4 regions of the Pseudomonas vanderleydeniana genome follow, and region 1 is predicted to be linked to each of the others. Evidence: riboswitches for the same ligand, from Rfam matches in the RefSeq annotation. Region 1 holds a riboswitch; each other region holds the start of a gene.
The links. Region 1 has a riboswitch for cobalamin ahead of HU752_RS18730 (ABC transporter substrate-binding protein). Riboswitches for the same ligand answer to the same signal wherever they lie in the genome.
Positions count from the first base shown of each region.

Region 2: linked by a shared signal. The riboswitch ahead of HU752_RS17115 (CbtB domain-containing protein) and the one ahead of HU752_RS18730 (ABC transporter substrate-binding protein) in region 1 are both predicted to bind cobalamin.
Region 3: linked by a shared signal. The riboswitch ahead of cobW (cobalamin biosynthesis protein CobW) and the one ahead of HU752_RS18730 (ABC transporter substrate-binding protein) in region 1 are both predicted to bind cobalamin.
Region 4: linked by a shared signal. The riboswitch ahead of cobO (cob(I)yrinic acid a,c-diamide adenosyltransferase) and the one ahead of HU752_RS18730 (ABC transporter substrate-binding protein) in region 1 are both predicted to bind cobalamin.

Region 1 covers NZ_CP077093.1:4,212,973-4,216,594, reverse strand. Annotated here, with positions in the region: gene HU752_RS18735 (DUF6124 family protein) at 454-858, opposite strand; cobalamin riboswitch at 1,270-1,471, shown strand; gene HU752_RS18730 (ABC transporter substrate-binding protein) at 1,591-2,601, shown strand; gene HU752_RS18725 (FecCD family ABC transporter permease) at 2,598-3,617, shown strand; gene HU752_RS18720 (ABC transporter ATP-binding protein) at 3,614-3,622, shown strand, end outside.
Region 2 covers NZ_CP077093.1:3,795,682-3,799,303, reverse strand. Annotated here, with positions in the region: gene cobM (precorrin-4 C(11)-methyltransferase) at 1-293, opposite strand, end outside; gene HU752_RS17125 (cobalamin biosynthesis protein) at 415-837, opposite strand; gene HU752_RS17120 (CbtA family protein) at 834-1,541, opposite strand; gene HU752_RS17115 (CbtB domain-containing protein) at 1,552-1,737, opposite strand; cobalamin riboswitch at 1,835-2,061, opposite strand; gene HU752_RS17110 (response regulator) at 2,192-2,548, opposite strand; gene HU752_RS17105 (response regulator) at 2,806-3,622, shown strand, end outside.
Region 3 covers NZ_CP077093.1:3,930,828-3,934,449, forward strand. Annotated here, with positions in the region: gene cobN (cobaltochelatase subunit CobN) at 1-1,044, opposite strand, end outside; gene cobW (cobalamin biosynthesis protein CobW) at 1,049-2,116, opposite strand; cobalamin riboswitch at 2,218-2,424, opposite strand; gene HU752_RS17690 (glycosyltransferase) at 2,514-3,622, shown strand, end outside.
Region 4 covers NZ_CP077093.1:5,721,916-5,725,537, forward strand. Annotated here, with positions in the region: gene bluB (5,6-dimethylbenzimidazole synthase) at 1-9, opposite strand, end outside; gene HU752_RS25665 (cobyrinic acid a,c-diamide synthase CobB) at 15-1,376, opposite strand; gene cobO (cob(I)yrinic acid a,c-diamide adenosyltransferase) at 1,373-1,984, opposite strand; cobalamin riboswitch at 2,068-2,287, opposite strand; gene HU752_RS25675 (DMT family transporter) at 2,461-3,354, shown strand; gene HU752_RS25680 (LysR family transcriptional regulator) at 3,450-3,622, shown strand, end outside.

The DNA of each region.
Region 1 (3,622 bases):
AGATCGCTCCCACGCTCCTCATCAGATCGTTCCCACGCTCTGCGTGGGAATGCAGCACGTGACGCTCTGCGTCACCAGGGCGGACGCTGAGCGTCCTCGGAGGCATTCCCACGCGGAGCGTGGGAACGATCGTTGTTCCAGCTAGCGCCCGCGAGTCATTTTCAGAGCCAGCGCCAGTCGCTCCCAGGCCTATGCCGAAACCGGCAACCTCTCGATGGGCGCCACCGCCGAGCACTTGCTGTGGGCTCCCAGCACCGGGCAGCGGACTTCCGATCGCTCCCACGCTCCGCATCAGATCGTTCCCACGCTCTGCGTGGGAATGCAGCACGTGACGCTTAGCGTCACCAGGGCGGACGCTGAGCGTCCTCGGAGACATTCCCACGCGGAGCGTGGGAACGATCATTGTCAGCGCCAGTCGCTACTTCTGTAGACGACTGCTGGTATGTCATTTAGTCAGGTGCAAGCGGGCAACGCTGTCGCTGCCAGCAGCGAGTCCACGATCGCCCGCGACAACTCCAGCGATTGCAGCATCCCTCTGAACAACTCACGGTCAATGCCGTCGAGGTGCGGGCCGATTTCGTCGGCGTTCAATTCGGCGCTTTTGAGCAGGTCCGATACCCGGGCCAAGGCGACCTTGGCGGTGACGCCGGGTTGAATGGCAAAGAGCGCGGGCTTGCCGGCGGAGTCGCTGGTGATGTTGAAGGCAGTTGTGGCGAAGGCATCGAGTGGCTCGGGCGGCGGTGGCTCCGAGTTGATCTGGTCCAGGGCGCTGTACATGGCGTTGCGCAGGAAGTCGCTCTTTTCAGTGGGACTCGAAGTGCGGCAGGGCGGTGGGTCTGGGGTGATTTTCTTGGTCATCGCTCAATCCTTGTTTCAGAGCAACTGAGAATGCCCGCCATCTTTCGTGTCCAAGCGAAAGGGTGGCGAACCGTACGCAGGTTGGACAACCGGGGAAACAAGAACCCGGCACACCCATCACAGGTGTCCCGCGCACAGCTCGCCATAAAGCGAGCACAAGAATACCGCGAACGCGGCGATGTGCGCTTGTTTCCAAATTCGGGTGTCCAAGCCCGGTTGCTGAATTGGCAGCAACACGGAAAGATTAGGCGTCGAGGAGCGCTGAATCAACGGGAAATATGTAGGAAAAATCCTTTAGATGGCTGCAATTATTCTCGAACGAGTCGAGAAATTGGCGTTTCAGAAAGCGCCGAGATGGGTTTTCAGAAAATGAGAGCTGTTCTTGATGCGTTCCCAATTGCGAGCCGATGCTCTACCATGCCGACCGCCGGTTTCCACTCGGAAATAATAGGGAATCCCGGGCCGCCGATCATGGCGGACCAAACGGAACTGCCCCCGCAACTGTAGGTGCCGAGCCCACTCCAACGATGCCACTGGATCCCTGCGATTCGGGAAGGCCGGAGGCGGGCCAGGACGCACCAGTCAGGAGACCTGCCGGCCTACATTCACCAACCGGCGGGGTGTCCGGGATGGCCATCTCCCCTGTAAAGGGCTACGCCTGGCATCACGCCAGGGTGGCGATGCCTGTCCATGCGTCCACTTCGTGTACTGCCCGACAGGAGATCGCCCACCATGCTGCCTCGCTTCGCCACCTTGCTCGCCGGCCTCAGCCTCACCGGCCTGGCCCAGGCCGCTGCCACCCAGTACCCGCTGACCGTGGAAAACTGTGGCCTGCCGCAGACCTTCGCCCAGGCGCCCGAGCGTGCGGTCACCATCGGCCAGGCCGGCACCGAAATGCTTTATGCGCTGGGCCTGGGTGACAAGCTGGTCGGCACCTCGCTGTGGTTCAACAACGTGTTGCCCGAGTTCCAGGCGCAGAACGACAAGGTCGAGCGCCTGGCCGACAACGACCCGAGCTTCGAGGCCGTGGTGGGCAAGCGGCCGCAACTGGTGGCGGTACAGTTCGAATGGATGGTCGGGCCGCAGGGCTCGGTCGGTACCCGTGAGCAATTCAGCGAACTGAAGATCCCGACCTATCTGCTGCCTTCGGACTGCGAAGGCAAGGACAACCTGGTCGGCGCCGATGGCACCCGGTTGCAGCCGTTCAAGGTCGACAGCATCTACAAGAGCATCAGCCAGTTGGCGACGATTTTCGACGTGCAGGATCGTGGTGTCGCGCTCAATGCCGACCTGCAGGCCCGCCTGGACAAGGCGAAGAGGCAGCTGGCCGGCAAGGATCTGTCCGGCACCAGTGCGCTGTTCTGGTTCTCCAGTGCCGACCTGGCGACCGATCCCTACGTGGCTGGTCGCCAGGGCGTGGCCGATTTCATGCTGCAGACCCTGGGTGTGCGCAACGTCGTCGAGTCCCATGAGGAGTGGCCGACCGTGGGGTGGGAAACCCTGGCCAAGGCCAATCCGACCTGGCTGATCATCGCCCGGATGGACCGTCGTCGCTTCCCGGCGGACGACTACCGCAAGAAACTCGAATTCCTGCGCAATGATCCGGTGGCCAGGAACATGGATGCGGTGAAGAACAACCGCATTGTGATCCTCGATGCGGATGCCATGCAGGCCGGCATCCGCCTGTTCCGCGGGCTGGAAACCCTGTCCACGGCCATCGCCACGGGTAAGGCGCCAGAGTGAAGAGCCGCCTGCTGCCCTACAGCCTCTTGGCGCTGGTCGCCTTGTTCGCGGCCTTGCTGGCGGGGATTGCCATCGGTGAGACCAGCCTGTCGCCACGCCTGATCTACCAGGTACTGGCCAACCAGCTGTGGCAGGCCGGTTATCCGGTCGAGCCGATCGATGCGGGCATCATCTGGAACTACCGCCTGACCCGCACCCTGGTCGCAGCGGCCTGCGGCGCGGGGCTGGCGACCTGTGGCGTGGTTCTCCAGGCGCTGTTGCGCAACCCCCTGGCCGAACCGTACCTGCTCGGCCTTTCGGCGGGCGCCTCCAGCGGAGCGGTGGCGGTGGGGCTGCTGGGCCTGGGTGGCGCAGCGTTATCGCTGTCCGGCGGCGCCTTCATCGGGGCCTTGTGCGCCTTTGTCCTGGTTCTGCTGCTATCGCGCGCGGCCGGGGCGAGCAGCAACAATGCCCAGGTGATCCTGGCCGGTATCGCCGGATCGCAACTGTTCAATGCGCTGACGGCCTTCCTGGTAACCAAGTCGGCCACCGCCGAGCAGGCCCGCGGCATCCTGTTCTGGCTGCTGGGCAATCTCAGCGGCGTGCGTTGGCCATCGGTGTGGCTGGCCGTCCCGGTGGCGTTGGCCGGGCTGCTGGTCTGCCTGTGGCATCGGCGCGCGCTGGATGCCTTTACCTTTGGTGCCGACTCGGCGGCCTCGCTGGGCATCCCGGTGCGGCGCACCCAGTTGCTGTTGATCACTGGCGTGTCGCTGGTGACGGCGGTGATGGTGTCCATCGTGGGAGCCATCGGTTTTGTCGGGCTGGTCATTCCACATGCCTTGCGCCTGCTGCTGGGGCCCGGTCACGCTCGGCTGTTGCCGGCCAGTGCGCTGGGTGGTGCACTTTTCCTGGTGCTGGCTGACATCTGCTCGCGCATCCTGATTCCGGGGCAGGTGATTCCGGTCGGCGTGGTCACCGCACTGATCGGCGCCCCGGTGTTCGCCCTGATCCTGATCAGCCGCAGGAGGCATTCATGACGGTC
Region 2 (3,622 bases), 420 kb from region 1:
TCACGCAGATGACGGATCTGCTCGCCAATGGCGCCGTACAGGGAGGGGTCTCCGGAATGCACCCGGGCTACATCCTGTCCGGCGGCGTCGGCGGCCTGGATCAGGTCGATGATCTGTTCCAGGTGCAGTTCGGCGCTGTTGATCACCTGGCTGGCGCGGTGTCCCTCCAGCACGGCCTCGGGTACCAGCGAGCCTGCGTAGATGATCACCGGGCAACTGCGGATCAGGCGTTGACCCTTGACGGTAATGAGTTCCGGGTCGCCGGGGCCGGCACCGATGAAGTAGACGGTCATAAGTTTCTCTGTACGGGCTTTGCCATGAACCTCGCGTTGAGTGCACCCAGGTTTGCTGGCTGGGTCGCGACGCGAATTCTGGGGCCGACATGAATAGCGCTCATGCAGGAGGAGGGGGTTATCAGGGGTTTTGCCCGGTCCAGGCCAGCGCAAAGGTAGCCTGCGGGTGCTTTTGGCGTGAAATCAGCAGACTGGCCGGGGCCTGGCCCAGCTGTTCGGCCAGGGCCAGCGCGGCACTTTCGGCCACGCCGTGGCAGCCGGTGCGGGCAAAAGCCAGGCTCGAACGATGGCTCAGGCGAGGCTCATACGGCTGCAGGGCCGCGGCCTCGAAGAACACCAATGGCAGTTGCAGGTGCCGGGCCAGTTCAATCAGTCCCGGCTCGTGGCGTTTCCCGTCGATGCTGGCCAGGCCTGCGATGCTGGCCAGGTCGATTCGCCGGGCCAGCAGCGATTGTTCCAGCAACTGCAGCAGCACCGGGGCTTCGCAACCTTGTCGGCAACCGAAACCAACCGCCAAGGTCGGTTTCGCGTCGGGAGTTGTCATGCCGGGTACTGATCGTCGTTCTTGCGACGGAACAGCCACGCACTGACCAGGCCCAGGGCCAGCCAGAAGACGGCGTTGGTCAATTGCGAGGCGATCTTGAACTGCGCTTCCAGTGCGGGCGGCGCAAGGCTCGAATGTACTTCCGGCTGTGGTGCGCCAATCACGTGAGGAACCACGATAATGGCCACGCCGAGCAACTTGAGTGCCCAATGCCGACCGAACACAAGCAGGGCGATGGCCACGGCGGTGGACGCTGCGGTGCTGGCCCACCAGATCTGCCGTTGCAGCAGGTCCGCGGCGGCCGTGCCGGGCAGCTCTGGCGGCAGCCCCAGGGTGGGCGCCAGGCAGAAGGTGGCATAGCCGGCCAGGCCCCAGAGCAGTCCCTGGGACGTGCGATTGGGTGCGCGCAGGGTATAGAGGCCGGCGAGCATCAGGGCGAAGCCGACGGCAACTACCAGGTTGCCACCTGTGGTCGACAGCACGCGCTGCCAGCCATCTTCAGGCTCCCAGGCTTCTGCATCGTGTTCATGGCTGTGGCCGGCCAGGGCGGCATCGGTGTGTTCATGGGCTTCGCTGGCAGGCGCCTTCTCGTAGGTTTCCGCCTCGAGAATCAGTGGCGCGACCCAGAAGCTCTGTAGCAGGGTCAGCAGCAGGGCGGCCAGCAGTCCGCTGAAACCGGCGGTTCGGGCAATGCGCTGGATCATGTCGGTTGTCTCAATGGCACGGGAAGGCGGCGCTATGGCGCGTGTCATGGGCCGCATTGTGGACGGCATCGATATGCGAGAAACCGGCGAAGTAAACCAGCAGCACGCCGAGCACACTGGCACCGATGGCGGCAACCAGGCGTTGAGTGCGAGTCGATGTAGTCGTGCCGCTATGGCTGGCGGTAGTAATGGACATGGCGCTTCCCTCTGCGATTTTCAGCGGGCGGCCAAGCGCAAGAAAACCTGTCGGAACGGGTCCGCAGGTTTCAACAGCGCCTGCCCACCGCAGGTTTGTCATTCGATTTTTCCGGGCCGGTCTCCGGGCTCGCGAGGGGTTCGAGCGTGGCTTGAACCTTCCAGCATCACCTTCCCATGCCGAGTGGCACAGTGGATCCGACGCTTCTCTCGCTTACCGTTGCGGGGGCAGCACCGGACTTGCCTGGCGTGATGAATCATCATCCGCCGACGCACCGGTTTCCCGTTTCACCCTGTGAAGGGCACCCAGAACAGGCGGCTAGGAAACCATGCCGTGTGTCCGTGCGTCAACTGAACCGAGCGCGGTCAAGGCGTCATGGATGCGCAGGCATGAATGAGGGGTGGGCTGAACTTAAAGTGAATTCTAGAATAAAAAAATCAATAAAAACAAAAAGTTATATTATGCTTTTGATCTTGTCCCTTAACTGGTCGATGGAGAAGGGCTTGCCGATCACCTGCATGCCGGCGGGCACCTCGATGCTTTCGGCGTAGCCGCTAGCGAACAGAACCGACAGTTCGGGGCGAGCCTGGCGCGCCGTGCTCGCCAGTTCGCGGCCATCCATGTCGGGTAGGCCGACGTCGGTCATCAGCAGGTCGATCGGCATGGCCGGGTCGTTGAGGATTTCCAGGGCCTCGTCACTGCTGCCGGCCTCCAGTACCTTGAATTCCAGTTCCTCCAGCACATCGACAATCAGCATGCGGACAATGGTGTCGTCTTCGACGACGAGGATGGTGGAGCTGGCTGCACACATGGCGGTTTTCCCGAAAAGTGAAAGCGGGAACAGGAGGCTGCCTGTCCCTTGTCTTGTATTGGTAAGCGGCGAATCGGTACAAGTTCTATTTCTTGTACAAAAAAACATTGGCTGTATAAGTGTGGCAGGATAGCCGGTCTGGTTGATGCTGTGCAGTGCGAGGCGAGAAAATGCCTTCTACGCTGTGAGAAAAATGGATCCTTTTTTCAGAATTACGGCAAACTCCTTAATTTTCAAGACTTCCTCCGGGGCCCGAAATGAATTCACCGTCTTCGGTTGATGAGAGCAGTTTTCGCAAACTCTTGAGCCGCAACATCAGCCTGCCATTGGGGGTGGGCGTACTCAGTGCCGTTTTCTTCGTGGCCCTGATCACCTATCTGCTCTCGGTGATCCAGTGGGTGCAGCACACCGACCGGGTGATCAACAACGTCAACGAGGCGATGACGCTGTCGGTCGACCTGGAGACCGGCATGCGCGGGTTCCTGATCACGGGCGACGAGCATTTCCTCGATCCCTATGAGGTCGCCAAGCCGAAGATCATTGCCGAACTGCGTAGCCTGCAGCAGCTGGTGGGGGATAATCCGCAGCAGGTCGATCGCTTCAGGCGTATCGAGGCCCTGCAGGGGGCCTGGACCGAATACGCGCAGTCGATGATCGATCTGCAGCGTAGCAAGGGCGACTATCGCGAGGCGATCAAGGCTGGCCGGGGCAAGCGCCTGACCGACGAGATTCGCAACGAGTACACCAACGCCATCGACACCGAGCAGCAACTGCGCCTGGCTCGCAATGAGGATGTCAGGCATACCACCATCTGGATCATTGGTGTCTACCTGGTCTTCGTACTGGGCCTGAGCGCGCTGCTGGCCTATGTTGGAAGAAAAAATTTACTAGATCTTTCAAATAGTTATGGGAAAACCCTCGAGTCGCAACGCAAGAGTTCGGAGCGGCTCGAGAAGCAGGCCTGGCTGCGTGGCGGACAGAATGAGTTGGGCTCGCAGATGCTGGGGCAACTGGGGTTGGGCCCACTGGGGCGCAACATCCTGCAGTTCTGCTCCCAATACCTGGATTGTGCCG
Region 3 (3,622 bases), 280 kb from region 1:
GCAGACCACGTCGCTCTGGCTGCGCTCGCTGCGCCAGGCCAGGTCCTTGAAGCTGATCGGCCGGCTGATGATCCGACCGTCCAGTTCCGGCAAGGCGATATGCATCGCCAGGTCCCGCGGGCCCAGGCCCTGCTCGCTGGCTTGCCAGCCAGGTTCGTTGTCCTGGGCGCAGATCGCCTGGATCACCGGGATATCACGGCGGAAAGGCCGCAGGTGCGGGGCTTCGGGGGTCGACTGGGCAAATCCGGTGGTATTGAGGATCACCGCCGCCGACACTTCGTCCAGCCAGTCTTCGACCACTGCCAGGCAGGCAGGCTCCTTGAGGCTGGCCACGGCGATCGGCAAAGGGTTCAGCCCAGCCGCCTGCAGGCGCTGGCAGAACACATCGACGAAGGCGGTATTGGCCGCCTGCAGGTGCGAACGATAGAACAGCAGCGCCGCTACCGGTTGCCCAGCCTGCCAGTCGGCTTGCCAGTCAGCCAGTTGCGCATCGACCCGTCGCGGGTGGTAGATCGCCGTGCGCGGTAACGCCCGCGGCTCCAGCCAGGAATAATCGCGGCCCAGCCAGCCACTGGCCAGGCAGCGATACAACTGCAAGGCATTGCCCAGGCCGCCCTGGCGCAGGAAGTGCCAGAGCCGTTCGGCGTCGGCGACCGGGACGTTGCCCAGGGCGCTCAACTCAGGATCGGGACGATCATCGCCCGGCACCAGGATCAGCTTCACCCCGCGCTCGGCCAATTGCACCAGGCGTTCGATACCATAGCGCCAATAGCCAATACCGCCGTGCAGCGACAGCAGGATGACCTTGGCCTGTTGCAGCACCTGCTCGACATAGAGGTCGACCGAGGCATGGTTCTGGACCTGCATCGGGTTGGCCAGACGCAGGCTGGGATAGTCGTCCGGCAGCTGCTGCGCCGCTTCGGCGAGCAATGCCAGGCTGGAGTCACCGCTGCACAGGATCACCAGTTCGGCGGGGGTTTGTCCCAGGTCGGCAATGTTGTCATCCGACACGAAGCCGCCGGGCTGGGTCCTGAGCAGGTGCATGGGGTCAGGCCGTCAGTGCGGCGCGCAGGGTCGATTCGAGCAGCGCGGCATCCAGCTCCTGGCCGATCAGCACCAACCGGGTGATACGGGGTTCGTCAGCGCCCCAGGCACGGTCGAAGTGCTTGTCGAAACGCGTCCCGACCCCCTGGACCAGCAGGCGCATCGGCTTGTTCGGGATCGCCGCGAACCCCTTGACCCGCAGGATGCCATGCTTGACCACCAGTTGCGTCAAGGCATCGAGCAGCAGGCTTTCGTCGGCTTGCGGCAGGTCGATGGAAATCGAATCGAAGGCATCGTGGTCATGATCGTCGTGATCATCGCCGTCGTGGTGGTGATCGTGGTGGCTGTGACGGCTGTCGATATGTTCTTCGGAGCCGGCACCCAGGCCGAGCAGTACGTCGAGTGGCAGGCGACCGCTGCTGGCCTCGATGACTTTCACTGCCGGTGGCAGCTCTTCAGCCACTTCCAGGCGCACCTTGGCCAGGTCCTCGGGCGCTATCAGGTCGGTCTTGTTGAGAATGACCAGGTCAGCGCTCGACAGCTGGTCGGCGAACAGTTCGTGCAGCGGCGACTCATGGTCCAGGTTCGGGTCGAGCTTGCGCTGGGCATCCACCTGGTCAGGGAACGCGGCGAAGGTACCGGCCGCCACTGCGGGACTGTCGACCACGGTGATCACCGCGTCGACGGTGCACGCGCTGCGGATTTCCGGCCACTGGAACGCCTGGACCAGCGGCTTGGGCAGTGCCAGGCCAGAGGTTTCGATGAGGATATGGTCCAGGTCGCCGCGCCGTGCCACCAGCTCACGCATCACCGGGAAGAACTCTTCCTGCACGGTGCAGCACAGGCAGCCGTTGGCCAGTTCGAAAACGCGGCCGACCGCCTCTTCCTCGGTGCAACCGATGGAGCACTGCTTGAGGATTTCACCGTCGATACCGAGTTCGCCGAACTCGTTGACGATCACCGCGATACGGCGGCCCTGGGCGTTGTCCAGCATATGGCGCAGCAAGGTGGTCTTGCCCGAGCCGAGAAAGCCGGTGACGATGGTGACGGGAAGCTTGGCCAGTGTTTTCATCGGGATGCCCCTTGGCAAAAATAGCGGGCATGCGGGACGAGAAACCGCAGCCCGGAACAGGCGCGGGTAGATTCGCCACCGGATCACCCCGCCCGGTTCAAGTGAAATTCTGTCACGAGGCAGGTCTCCTGGCTTGCGGCGGGTGTCGACCAGGGTCGGATCACCGGGTCTTGCGCCTTCCCACCCCAGGGGGGCAGTGGCCAGGCAAGACGCTCAAACCGCTCACAGTTGCGGGGGCAGCCGCGGCTTGCCGCGTTCCCGTCTTAGCTTCGGCCGGATGCCGAAGAACCTCGAACCTGCAAGGCTACGCAGTGCGCGGGGGCAGGTCAATCTCGGCGGCGGCTGTGGTTTAATTGCGCGCCTTTTTCACCCCGCCCGTTTCAAGGAATCACCGCCCATGAGTGCCAACGACACCACCACCGTCCTGGTTATCGGTTATGTCTGGCCCGAACCCCGTTCCTCGGCCGCTGGCGGGCACATGATGCAGATCCTCGAAAGTTTCCTCGAGGCCGGCTGGCACATTACCTTCGCCAGCCCCGCCAGCATTGGCGAACACAAGGCCGACCTGCGTAGCCTGGGGATCGACGAGCAGGCCATCGAACTCAACAACAGCAGTTTCGACAGTTTCATCACGCAGTTGCAGCCGGATGTAGTGCTGTTCGATCGTTTCATGATGGAGGAACAGTTTGGCTGGCGGGTCGAGAAACACTGCCCCGATGCCCTGCGCGTACTGGAGACCTCCGACCTGCAAAGCCTGCGCGATGCCCGCCAGCAACAGCTCAAGGAGCGCCTGAAGGCCGATCCGGACCCGGATGACTTCAGCGAGCTGTTTGCCCCCGAGCTGCCGCAGATCTTCCAGCAGATGAGCGCCACCGACCTGGCCCAGCGGGAGATCGCGGCGATCTACCGCTCGGACCTGAGCCTGATGATCTCCGATGTCGAGATTGGCCTGCTGACCGAGCAGTTTTGCCTGCCACCAGCCCTGCTGCACTGGTGCCCGCTGATGCTCGATGCTCCCGACGCCTTTCGGTCCTTCGAACAACGCGCGCACTTTCTCAGTATCGGCAACTTCCGCCATGCTCCGAACTGGGACGCCGTGCTCTGGATGAAAACCACCCTCTGGCCCATGATTCGCCAGCAACTGCCCAGCGCGCAGTTGCATATCTACGGCGCCTACACGCCCCCCAAGGCCACCGCACTGCACAACCCGGCCCAGGGCTTCCACGTGCTGAACTGGGCCGAAGATGCCTTGCAGGTCATGAGTGCCGCGCGGATCTGCCTGGCCCCCCTGCGCTTTGGCGCGGGCATCAAGGGCAAGCTCGTCGATGCCATGCTCTGTGGCACACCGAGCATCACCACGCCGATCGGCGCCGAAGCCATGCACGGAGACTTGCCTTGGCCCGGCGCCGTGGAAAGCAGCGCCCAGGCCCTGGCCAGGGCCGCCGTACAGCTCTACCAGGACTCATCGGCCTGGCACCGGGCCCAGGCCGCCGGCCAGGCCTTGCT
Region 4 (3,622 bases), 1.5 Mb from region 1:
GTCTGTCATTGCCTCTACGCAGTGCCTGCGCCCACTTCGAAAGTGCCGGCCCTGGCATGATCAGGCGTGCAATCCCGCAGTTGCGGCGCCAACAGCGCAGCAACTGCCTGGGGATTGGACGGAAAATAGAAATGCACATAGGAAGCGGTCGTACGCCCCTGACGATAGACCGCCTCGGCGCCTCGGCCACCATTGGGGCTCTGCCCACGGGCAATCGGCGTCAGATCGGTGCTGGTCAACGAATGGTGATACGTATGGCCGCGCAGCGATCCTTCCGGCAACTCCACGGCCTGCAGGGCCAGCGCGGCCAGGCGCTTCTGCATCACCGCCTCGCCCGCCAGCAGCCCGAGCAGTTCGGCGCGCTGGCCGTCGACATCGGTCAACGCTTCGAGCAGGTAGAGCATGCCGCCACATTCGGCGAGCAGCGGCTTGCCCGCGGCGTGGTGCGCTCGGATCGCCGCCAGCATCGGCTGGTTCTGCGCCAGCGCCAGGTGGTGCAGCTCCGGGTAGCCACCCGGCAGGTACAGGCTGTCGACCTCGGGTAACGCGCTGTCGTGGATCGGCGAGAAGAAATGCAGCTCGGCGCCCAGCGCCCGCAGCAGATCCAGGTTGGCACCGTAGATGAAGGCAAAGGCCTCATCGTGGGCGACGGCGATACGCACGCCGGCCAACAGCGGTTCGACGCTGGCAGAGGGCGGTGCCGCAAATTCGACTGGCGGCGGCAGCGCGACTTCGCAACTGGCCCCCAGGGCCTCGGCAGCGACATCGAGGCGCCGATCGAGGTCATTCAGCTCGCTGGCCTGGACCAGCCCAAGGTGGCGGCTCGGCAGCTCGATCCCGGTTTCGCGGGAGAGCGCGCCGTACCAGCGCAGGCCTTCGGTCAGGCTGCCTTCGAGCAATTGCGCATGGCGCACGGTACCGACCCGGTTCGCCAGCACCCCGGCAAACGGCAGGTCCGGCTGGTAGCGCGCCAGTCCCAGGGCCAGGGCACCGAAGGTCTGGGCCATGGCCGTACCGTCGATCACCGCCAATACCGGCACGCCGAAATGCCGCGCCAGGTCGGCACTCGACGGCGTCCCGTCGAACAGCCCCATGACGCCTTCGATCAGGATCAGGTCGGCCTCGCCCGCCGCTTCCCAGAGCAGCCGGCGGCTTTCCTCGGCACCGACCATCCACAGGTCGAGCTGGTACACCGGCGCGCCACTGGCGCGTTCGTGAATCATCGGGTCGAGGAAGTCCGGGCCACACTTGAACACCCGGACCGTGCGCCCCTGGTTACGGTGCAGGCGCGCCAGGGCTGCCGTCACCGTGGTCTTGCCCTGGCCGGAAGCCGGCGCGGCAATCAGCACCGCCGGGCAATGACGCGCCTGACTCATAGCTCGATGCCTTTCTGTGCCTTGATCCCGGCCTGGAACGCATGCTTGAGCAAGCCCATCTCGGTGACGGTATCGGCCAGGTCGATCAGCTCCGGCTTGGCGCCACGACCGGTCACCAGCACATGCTGCATCGGCGGACGGGCCTGCAGGTCACTCAGCACCTGGTCCAGATCCAGATAGCCGTGCTTGAGGGCGATGTTCAGCTCGTCGAGCACTACCAGCCCGATCTCCGGATTGGCGAGCATTTCCCGGGACACCGCCCAGGCGGCTTCGGCGGCGGCGATGTCACGCTGGCGGTCCTGGGTCTCCCAGGTAAAGCCCTCGCCCATCACATGGAAACGCACCTGCTCGGGGAAGCGGCGGAAAAACAGCTCCTCGCCGGTACTGTTGCGGCCCTTGATGAACTGCACCACGCCGCACTGCATACCGTGGCCCATGGCCCGGGCGAGCATGCCGAAGGCCGAGCTGCTCTTGCCCTTGCCGTTGCCGGTCAGCACCAGCAACAGGCCGCATTCGTTCGGGGCATTGGCGATACGCTCGTCGATCACCGCCTTCTTGCGCTGCATGCGGGCCAGGTGGCGTTCGTCGCGTTCGGGGGACTCGTTCATGGCAGCTCTCCGTTGGGGCTGGATAAGGCAAACGGCGGGCAGACGGAGGCACGGCCAAGGCCGTCCAGCATCGCCCACCGTGATGCTGTGGAATGGATCAGGCCGGTCTCCGGACTCATGAGCGGCGCGAACGCGGGACCGCGCACCTTCCCATGCCATCGGCACAGTGGCGAAAAGCGCAGCCTTGACTCATTTACCGTTGCGGGGGCAGTGCCGGGATCGCACCTGCCTGAGGGCTCACCGGCTTCCCTGTTTCACTCTGTCGACGCCAGGTCACAGAGCACCTGAAACAAACCGCGAAGGTTAGAGGGTTGGGGGTGGAGCGTCAATTGAAGCCGACCGTCTGTACCCGATGGCCAGGGGTATTAACCGGCGAAATGGGGCCTGCGAGGAAAACTCATTTCTCGCGATGGTCCGCGTGGGAATAACGTATCCCGACAGTAAAGAAACAAGAGCGCCAGCATGAGGACTCAGCCATGCCTGAAGTCGTTCCGATCCTGTCACTGCTGGGCGGTGCCGCGCTGCTGGGTGTCGCACCGGTCATCGTCAAGACATTGCCCTTTGAAGCCGAGGTTTCGGCGTTCTATCGGGTCCTGCTGGCAGTCCCATTCATGTTGCTGTTCTGTGCACTGGCACCCACACAACTGTCGCGCCTCCCCAGAACCGGGCGTTTCTACAGTCTGACCCTGCTGGCAATAGTGCTCTTTAGCGCCGACCTGGCGGTGATGCATCTGGCGATCAGATATACCGATGTCGCTATCGCTAGCCTGCTGACCAATTGCGCACCGTTTTTTGTCGTACTGATGGGTACGGTCGGTATTATCGACAAACCCAGGAAAATCGAATTGCTGTGCCTGTTGCTAGCCATCACCGGCCTGTACGTGCTGTGCATCAAAGAAAAACCCATAAGCCGTGATCATGCGGGAGAAGCCCTTGCTCTGCTGGCCGCATTCTTTTACGCAGCCTATATAGTGAGCATCAAGAAAGTCAGGCAATACGAGTGCACGCCGACCTCGATCATGCTGCTGATCACGACCGGCTGCAGCCTGCTGCTATTTCCGCTGTTCATCATGTCAGGCGCTCCGCTCCCCCATGAGCTCTCGACTTGGGCGCTGCTGCTGGCCCTGGCACTGTGTGGTCAGGTGTTCGGACAGTTGCTAGTGACCCTGGCCCTGAAAAGACTCGCGGCCTCGTTCAGCTCGTTGATACTGCTCTTGCAGCCGGTGGTTGCTACAGCGCTGTCCTGGTCCTTACTCGACGAAGTGCTCACGACCACCCAGCTATCAGGCATGACAATCATATTGCTGGCCATCACCGCCAGCTCCCTGTCTTCCGGCCAAACGAAACAGCAGGGATCTACGCGCGCCTGAAAAGGAATATCCCGACACGAATGCCGGCAAACGAGCACTGACAATCGGAAAAGAGTGGCGAAGGATAACCTCTCATCCACTGAAAACCTCTCGTGATGAAATTCATCAATATCGATATGGATCTGCTCAGGGCGCTGGTATGCGTCAGCGATACCCGAGGCTTTACCCAGGCCGCCAAGAAGCTTTTTCGCACACAATCGGCCATTAGCCTGCAGATAAAGAAACTGGAGCGACTCACCGACCGGCAATTAGTGGAACGAGGAAAAGA